DNA from 3 places in the Streptomyces sp. NPDC059009 genome. Region 1 is predicted to be linked to each of the others. Evidence: riboswitches for the same ligand, from Rfam matches in the RefSeq annotation. Region 1 holds a riboswitch; each other region holds the start of a gene.
The links. Region 1 has a riboswitch for cobalamin ahead of metE (5-methyltetrahydropteroyltriglutamate--homocysteine S-methyltransferase). Riboswitches for the same ligand answer to the same signal wherever they lie in the genome.
Positions count from the first base shown of each region.

Region 2: it holds a riboswitch for cobalamin, as region 1 does, so the genes downstream of both, ACFWYM_RS26910 (ribonucleoside-diphosphate reductase subunit alpha) here and metE (5-methyltetrahydropteroyltriglutamate--homocysteine S-methyltransferase) in region 1, are expected to answer to the same signal.
Region 3: it holds a riboswitch for cobalamin, as region 1 does, so the genes downstream of both, ACFWYM_RS27355 (ABC transporter substrate-binding protein) here and metE (5-methyltetrahydropteroyltriglutamate--homocysteine S-methyltransferase) in region 1, are expected to answer to the same signal.

Region 1 covers NZ_JBHYJB010000007.1:48,523-50,754, forward strand. The annotation lists gene ACFWYM_RS08920 (DNA-binding protein) at 1-511, shown strand, start outside; cobalamin riboswitch at 514-732, shown strand; gene metE (5-methyltetrahydropteroyltriglutamate--homocysteine S-methyltransferase) at 897-2,232, shown strand, end outside.
Region 2 covers NZ_JBHYJB010000029.1:42,517-44,748, forward strand. The annotation lists gene ACFWYM_RS26910 (ribonucleoside-diphosphate reductase subunit alpha) at 1-943, opposite strand, end outside; cobalamin riboswitch at 1,074-1,215, opposite strand; gene ACFWYM_RS26915 (hypothetical protein) at 1,315-2,103, shown strand.
Region 3 covers NZ_JBHYJB010000030.1:4,863-7,094, forward strand. The annotation lists gene ACFWYM_RS27345 (amino acid permease) at 1-237, shown strand, start outside; gene ACFWYM_RS27350 (Mov34/MPN/PAD-1 family protein) at 321-743, shown strand; cobalamin riboswitch at 747-883, shown strand; gene ACFWYM_RS27355 (ABC transporter substrate-binding protein) at 927-1,925, shown strand; gene ACFWYM_RS27360 (FecCD family ABC transporter permease) at 1,922-2,232, shown strand, end outside.

The sequences.
Region 1 (2,232 bases):
TGAATCCGCCGAGTCCACCGAGTCCGCCGAACTCGCCGTGTCCGCAGCCGTGTTCACTCCCCCGGACCCCGACCGGGCGCAGGCCCGGCGGGCCCCCGCGGCCCTCTTCCGCATCGCCGAGCGGCACGCGGCCGACGCGGCGCAGCGCGGGCGCCAGGTCCACCCCGCGGTGCTCGCGCCGCACGAGGCCATCAGGCTGGTGTCGTTCCTGCTCAGCGGCGCGGCCCAACGCGCCGACGGGGAGGCGGAGGTGGACCGCGCGGACCTCACCGCCGCGCTGACCCTGATACCGCTGGCGCGCGGCGAGATGGACGAACTGGAGGCCGGGCTGCTGCAGATGGCGCGCGGCCGCGGCATGACCTGGCCGGAGATCGCCTTCGGCCTCGGCCTCGGCACCCCGCAGGCCGCCCGGCAGCGCTATGAGCGGCTGGTCTCCCGTACGACAGCGGACGCCGCTGCTACGACGCCGGACGTCTCCCCCGCAACGACGGCGGGAGAACGCGACCGTTAGGTAGGGTGGCCCGTGCAGCTGGTTCGCCCCGTCCGCCAGGCGGGAGCGTCGCAAGAGGGAACCCGGTGGGAATCCGGGACTGCCCCGCAGCGGTGAGCGGGAACGACCGCCGTCACACGCACTGGCCCCGGGAAGGGGTTGGGAAGCGACGGCCAGTAGGTGTCCTCCACGTGAGGACGTGCCCGCAAGTCCGAAGACCTGCCAACTGCCCGCGTACGAACCACTCGTGCGCGGACATCCCGGTGACCTCGAGGGCGGGTCGGCGTACATACCAGGCGGACGGACCGTGCCATGCCGCGCACGCTCGCCCCGCCAGGTCCGTCACCCTTCGCGCTCTCGTCCCGTCCCCGGGATCTCAGGGATTCATCTCGCGAAGGAGATCTCCGTGACCACCAAGCCCGCAGCCGCGGCAGCACGGGCCACCGTGTACGGCTACCCCCGCCAGGGTCAGAACCGGGAACTGAAGAAGGCGATCGAGGGCTACTGGAAGGGCCGCGTCGACGCCGACGCCCTCCGCGCCACCGCCACCGAACTGCGCCGCGCCACCTGGCGACAGCTCGCCGACGCCGGCCTCCACGAGGTGCCGACCGGCGACTTCTCGTACTACGACCACGTCCTGGACACCAGCGTCATGGTCGGCGCCGTCCCCGACCGCCACCGCGCCCCCGTCGCCGCCGACAGCCTCGACGGATATTTCGCGATGGCGCGCGGCACCCAGGACGTGGCACCCCTGGAGATGACCAAGTGGTTCGACACCAACTACCACTATCTGGTCCCGGAATTGGGCCCGGACACGGTGTTCACCGCCGACTCCACGAAGCAGGTCGCCGAGCTCAAGGAGGCCCTGGCGCTCGGCCACACCGGGCGGCCGGTCCTCGTCGGCCCGGTCACCTACCTGCTGCTCGCCAAGCCCGCGCCGGGCGTCGCCGCCGACTTCGTGCCGCTCACCCTGCTCGACCGGCTCCTCCCGGTGTACGCGGAGGTCCTCGCCGACCTGCGCGCCGCGGGCGCGGACTGGGTGCAGCTGGACGAGCCCGCCCTCGTCCAGGACCGCACCCCGGCCGAACTGGGCGCCGCCGAGCGCGCATACCGGGACCTCGGCGCGCTCACGGACCGGCCGAGGCTCCTGGTGGCCTCGTACTTCGACCGGCTCGGCGACGCGCTGCCCGTCCTGGCCAAGGCCCCGGTGGACGGCCTTGCCCTGGACTTCACCGGGGCCGCCGCCGCCAACCTCGACGACCTCGCCGCCGTCGGCGGCCTGCCGGGCAAGCGGCTCGTCGCGGGCATCGTGAACGGCCGCAACATCTGGATCAACGACTTCGAGAAGTCCCTCGCAACGCTCGGCACCCTGCTGGGTCTGGCCGAACGGGTCGATGTGGCGGCCTCCTGCTCGCTGCTGCACGTGCCGCTCGACGCGGCCGCCGAGCGGGACATCGAACCGCAGATCCTGCGCTGGCTGGCCTTCGCCAAGCAGAAGTCGGCGGAGGTCGTCACGCTCGCCCGCGGCCTCGCCCGCGGCATCCACACCATCGCCGCCGAACTCGCCGCGAACCGCGCCGACCTGGCCTCGCGCGCCGGCTCGGCGATCACCCACGACCCGGCGGTGCGCGCCCGCGCCGCCGCCGTCACGGACGCGGACGGCCGCCGCTCGGCGCCGTACGAGCGGCGGGCCGAGGCCCAGCGCGCCCACCTCGGCCTGCCGCTCCTTCCGACCACCACGA
Region 2 (2,232 bases), on a different contig from region 1:
ACACGGCCGCGGCGCCCTTGCGGCGCCCGCCCTGGTTCACGGCCGCCACCGAGGCGTCCAGCGTCTTCAGGAACGGGACGATGCCGTTGGAGTGGCCGTTGGTGCCACGGATCAGTGAACCCCGGCTGCGGATGCGGGAGTACGAGAGGCCGATGCCGCCCGCGTGCTTCGAGAGCCGGGCCACCTGGTGGTAGCGGTCGTAGATCGAGTCGAGCTCGTCCAGCGGCGAGTCCAGCAGGTAGCAGCTGGACATCTGGGGGTGCCGGGTGCCGGAGTTGAAGAGGGTGGGCGAGGACGGGAGGTAGTCCAGGCGGCTCATCAGGCGGTACAGGGCGGCGACTTCGTCCACGGCGCGGTCGCTGCCGTCCTCCGCGAGACCGCTGGCCACGCGGAGCATGAAGTGCTGCGGGGTCTCCACGACCTTGCGGGTGAGCGGGTGGCGCAGCAGATAGCGGCTGTGCAGGGTGCGCAGGCCGAAGTAGCCGAAGCGGTCGTCGCCGTCGAGGTCGATCAGCGCGTCCAGGCGGGCCGTGTGCGCGGCCACGAACTCCTGGGTGCGGTCGGCGATCAGGCCCTCGCGGTGGCCCACCGCGATCGAGCCGGAGAAGGACGTCACGCCCTGCGAGGCCGCTTCCTCGCGGATGCCGATGGTGAGCAGCCGGGCCGCGAGCCTGGAGTACACCGGGTCCTCGGAGATGAGCCCCGCGGCCGCCTCGGTGGCCAGGTCCCGCAGCTCCGCCTCGTCCGCCTTGGCGGAGCGGCCGCGCAGCGCGGCGGCGGCGACCCGGCCGGGGTCGGCGTCGGGCAGGTCGGCGGTGAGGTCGGTGAGGGTACGCAACAGGGCGGTGCCCGGCGCGTCCTGTACCTTGTCCGCCTGGTCCGCTGCCTCCTGCGCGGCCCGGGTCTGCTGGGCTGAGGCCGGTTCGGCTGGCGCGATGGTCACGTGGAGCACTCCCTCGCTCGGCTCTGGGCCCGAGGGGAGCACGGCGGGTGCGGGCGCGTCCGCGCAGGGCGGAGCGCCGCGTCCACCGGCCCATTCCACGAGGCCCGGACGTCTCGGCACCCGGAGCGGATGCACCGGGCGCACTGTCGGCAGGTTCTCGGACTCACGGGTACGACAAAGACGTACACATACACCGTTGCGGGACAGTTCCGGACTTCCACCGGATTCCCCTGCGGCGACAGCGAGGACGAGCATACATCTTGTGCTGGGTTTCGGAGGCAGCACCACATCTTGTGTCGGCTGGGGTGTGGTTAGGGTGGCGGCTTGACGGATCAAGCGGCGGAGGAGGGGCTGTGGGAGCGAGGCGGGGCATGGCCCGTGCGGCCCTCTGCGGGGCACTGATCGCGCCGCTCGCGGGCTGCGGGGCGGGCGGCTGGTTCTCGGACGGGCCGCCGAGCGCGGAGGGCGTCGACGGGCGCGAGGGCGCCGCGAAGACGTTCAGCGACGTCCAGTTGAGCGGCGCGCTGCTCGCGGACGACGCCTTCGCCGAGCGCGCGCGGCCGACGGACACCGCGGTGGGGCTCTTCAACAAGAGCTTCGGGCGCGGCGACTGGGGCTCCTGCGCCCGGGGCAAGGACGCGAACGAGGAGCTGCTGGGCCTGCGGGGCGCGAGCGCGCAGCAGGTGCTGGCCTTCGACGCCGGGGCGGACGAGGGCGGCGGCGGAGCGGACGAAGGTGCCGGCGGGGCGGACGAAGCAGGCGGCGGGGCGGGCGAGTTGGGCTCGGTGTCCGACCAGACGGCGGCGCCCCGGCCGCCCGTGAGCCAGCGCCTTGTCTCGCTGCGCCCCGCCGAGGCCGGTCGCTACCTCGAACTGCAGCGCAGGCTGGGTGAGTTGTGCCCCACCACGATGGAGGACACCGAAGCCGCCCCGATCACCCGGCACCACTCGGTCAAGAAGCTGCCCCGCATCGGCGACGAGGCGATCCTGGAGACCAGCCGCATCCCCGGAAGCAACGAGTACGACCACAGGCCCCAGTACACCGCCGAGGTCCGCGTCGGCGGTGTGCTCGTCACGGTGAGCGCGGGCACGGACGAGGGGCGCACCGTCGAGGCGGCGGCGAAGGCGGTGGACCGGGTCCGCGCGGAGCTGTACGGCTAGGACCTGTCCGGTGGATCTTGCCGCGGTCGCGGGCTGTTCCACGCCGATCTGCGGCGTTGTCGTCGGTTGCCAACGCTCCGCGTTGTCGCCCTCCTCCGCCTTGCATCTCGACGCACCACAGCCCGCTCA
Region 3 (2,232 bases), on a different contig from region 1:
TTCAAGGCGCCCGGCGCCCCGTACACCAGCTGGTTCGCGCTGCTGTTCATCGGCATGGTCATCGTGATGATGGGCGTCGACAAGGACGCCCGGATCTCGCTGTACGCCGCTCCGGTCTGGGCCGCGATCCTGGTGGTCGCCTACCTGTTCCTGAAGGCCCGCAACCCGCAGGCGGCGGCCTTCAACAAGGCGAAGGCGGTCGCGTCCGCCGAGCCGCAGGACGCCGCCAAGGACTGACGTCCCGGCCGCGAAGTCCAGCATTCGGGCCCGCCCGTACCACCCTCCGGTACGGCGCGGGCCCTCTGCATATGCTGACTTCCATGCTGACCATCACCCAGGCCCTCCACGACCAGATCGTCGCGCACGCGCGCCAGGACCACCCCGACGAGGCGTGCGGCGTGGTCGCGGGACCGGCCGGTACGGACCGCCCCGAGCGCTTCATCCCGATGCTGAACGCGGCCCGCTCGCCCACCTTCTACGAGTTCGACTCGGGCGATCTGCTCAAGCTCTACCGCGAGATGGACGACCGCGACGAGGAGCCGGTGATCGTCTACCACTCGCACACCGCGACCGAGGCGTACCCCTCGCGCACCGACATCTCGTACGCCAATGAGCCGGGCGCCCACTACGTGCTCGTCTCGACGGCGGACACGGACGACGCGGGCCCCTTCCAGTTCCGCTCGTTCCGGATCGTGGACGGAGAGGTCACCGAGGAAGAGGTCCAGGTCGTCCAGGCATACTGAGCCTCGACCTTTCGACCTTTTGGACCTTGAGGCGGCAGGACCCAGGAAGCCGGTGCGAATCCGGCGCGGTCCCGCCACTGTGAGTCCGCCCCCGCGCGGGGCGGACGAGCCAGGAACTGACCTGCCGCCCTCTCCCACGACTCAGGGGACGCGGAAATCCCCTGGAGGAGGCAGAGCACCCCCATGTCCCGGCTCCGTACCGCGGCCCTCATATGCGCCGCGCTGCTCCCCCTCGCCACCTCCTGTTCCGGCTCCGGCGGGAGCGCGAGCGGGACCGACACCAAGGCGGCCGGGCCCGGATTCCCGTACACCGTCACCAACTGCGGGGTGAAGACCACCTACCAGGCGCCCCCGCAGCGCGCCGTCACCCTGAACCAGCACGCCACCGAGGTGATGCTGGAGCTGGGCCTCGCGGGGTCCCTCGCGGGGACCGCCTACTTGGACGACAAGGTCCTGCCGAAGTACGCGAAGGCGTACAAGGCGATCCCGGTGCTCGCCAAGGAGTACCCCTCCAAGGAGAAGCTGCTCGGCGCCAACCCCGACTTCGTGTACGGGGGTTACACCAGCGCCTTCAACGCCAAGGAGGGCACCGCCCGCGACGACCTCGCCGAGTCCGGCATCAAGACCCGCCTCAACACCGAGTCCTGCACCAGCGGGCGCACCTCGCTGGACGACCTCTACCGCGAGGTCACCGAGGTCGGCCGCACCTTCGGTGTCGCGGACCGGGCGCGGAAGTGGGTCAGGGAGGCCCGCGCCACCGTCGCCGCCACCGCCCGCGAGACCAAGGGGGCCAAGGGGGCCGAGGCCCTGAAGGTCTTCGTGTACGACAGCGGGGACAAGACCGCGTTCACCGCGGGCGGCAAGGGCATCGGCAACGAGATGATCAAGCGGGCGGGCGGCACGAACATCTTCGCCGACCTCGACAAGTCCTTCACCGACGCCTCCTGGGAACAGGTCGTCACGCGCAGGCCCGAGGTCATCGTGATCTACGACTACGGCACGACGACGGTCGAGCAGAAGAAGCGCCGCCTCCTCGACGACCCGGCCCTGCGCGACGTACCCGCGATCAAGCACAAGCGGTTCGCGGTGATGCCGCTGTCGGACGTGGTCCTCGGGGTGCGCGCCCCGGCCGCGATCGAGAAGCTGGCCCGTCAGCTCCACCCCGAGCCGGCCCACAAGTGAGCGACAGGACCCCGCCCGCGCGCGGGCCGCTGCGCTACTCCCTCGTGCTCGCCCTCCTGGTCGCCGCGCTGCTCGCCGCGATGGTCGCCGGGCTCGCCCTCGGGCAGGTCCGTGTGCCGCCGTCCCAGGTCCTCGACATCGTCACCGGCCGCGCGGAGCCCAGCCCCTTCCGCACGATCGTCCTCGACGTGCGGCTGCCGAGGGTGCTGCTCGGCGCGGTCGTCGGCGCGGGGCTCGCCGTCGTCGGCACGGTGCTCCAGGCACTCGTACGCAATCCCCTCGCCGACCCGTATCTGCTCGGCATCTC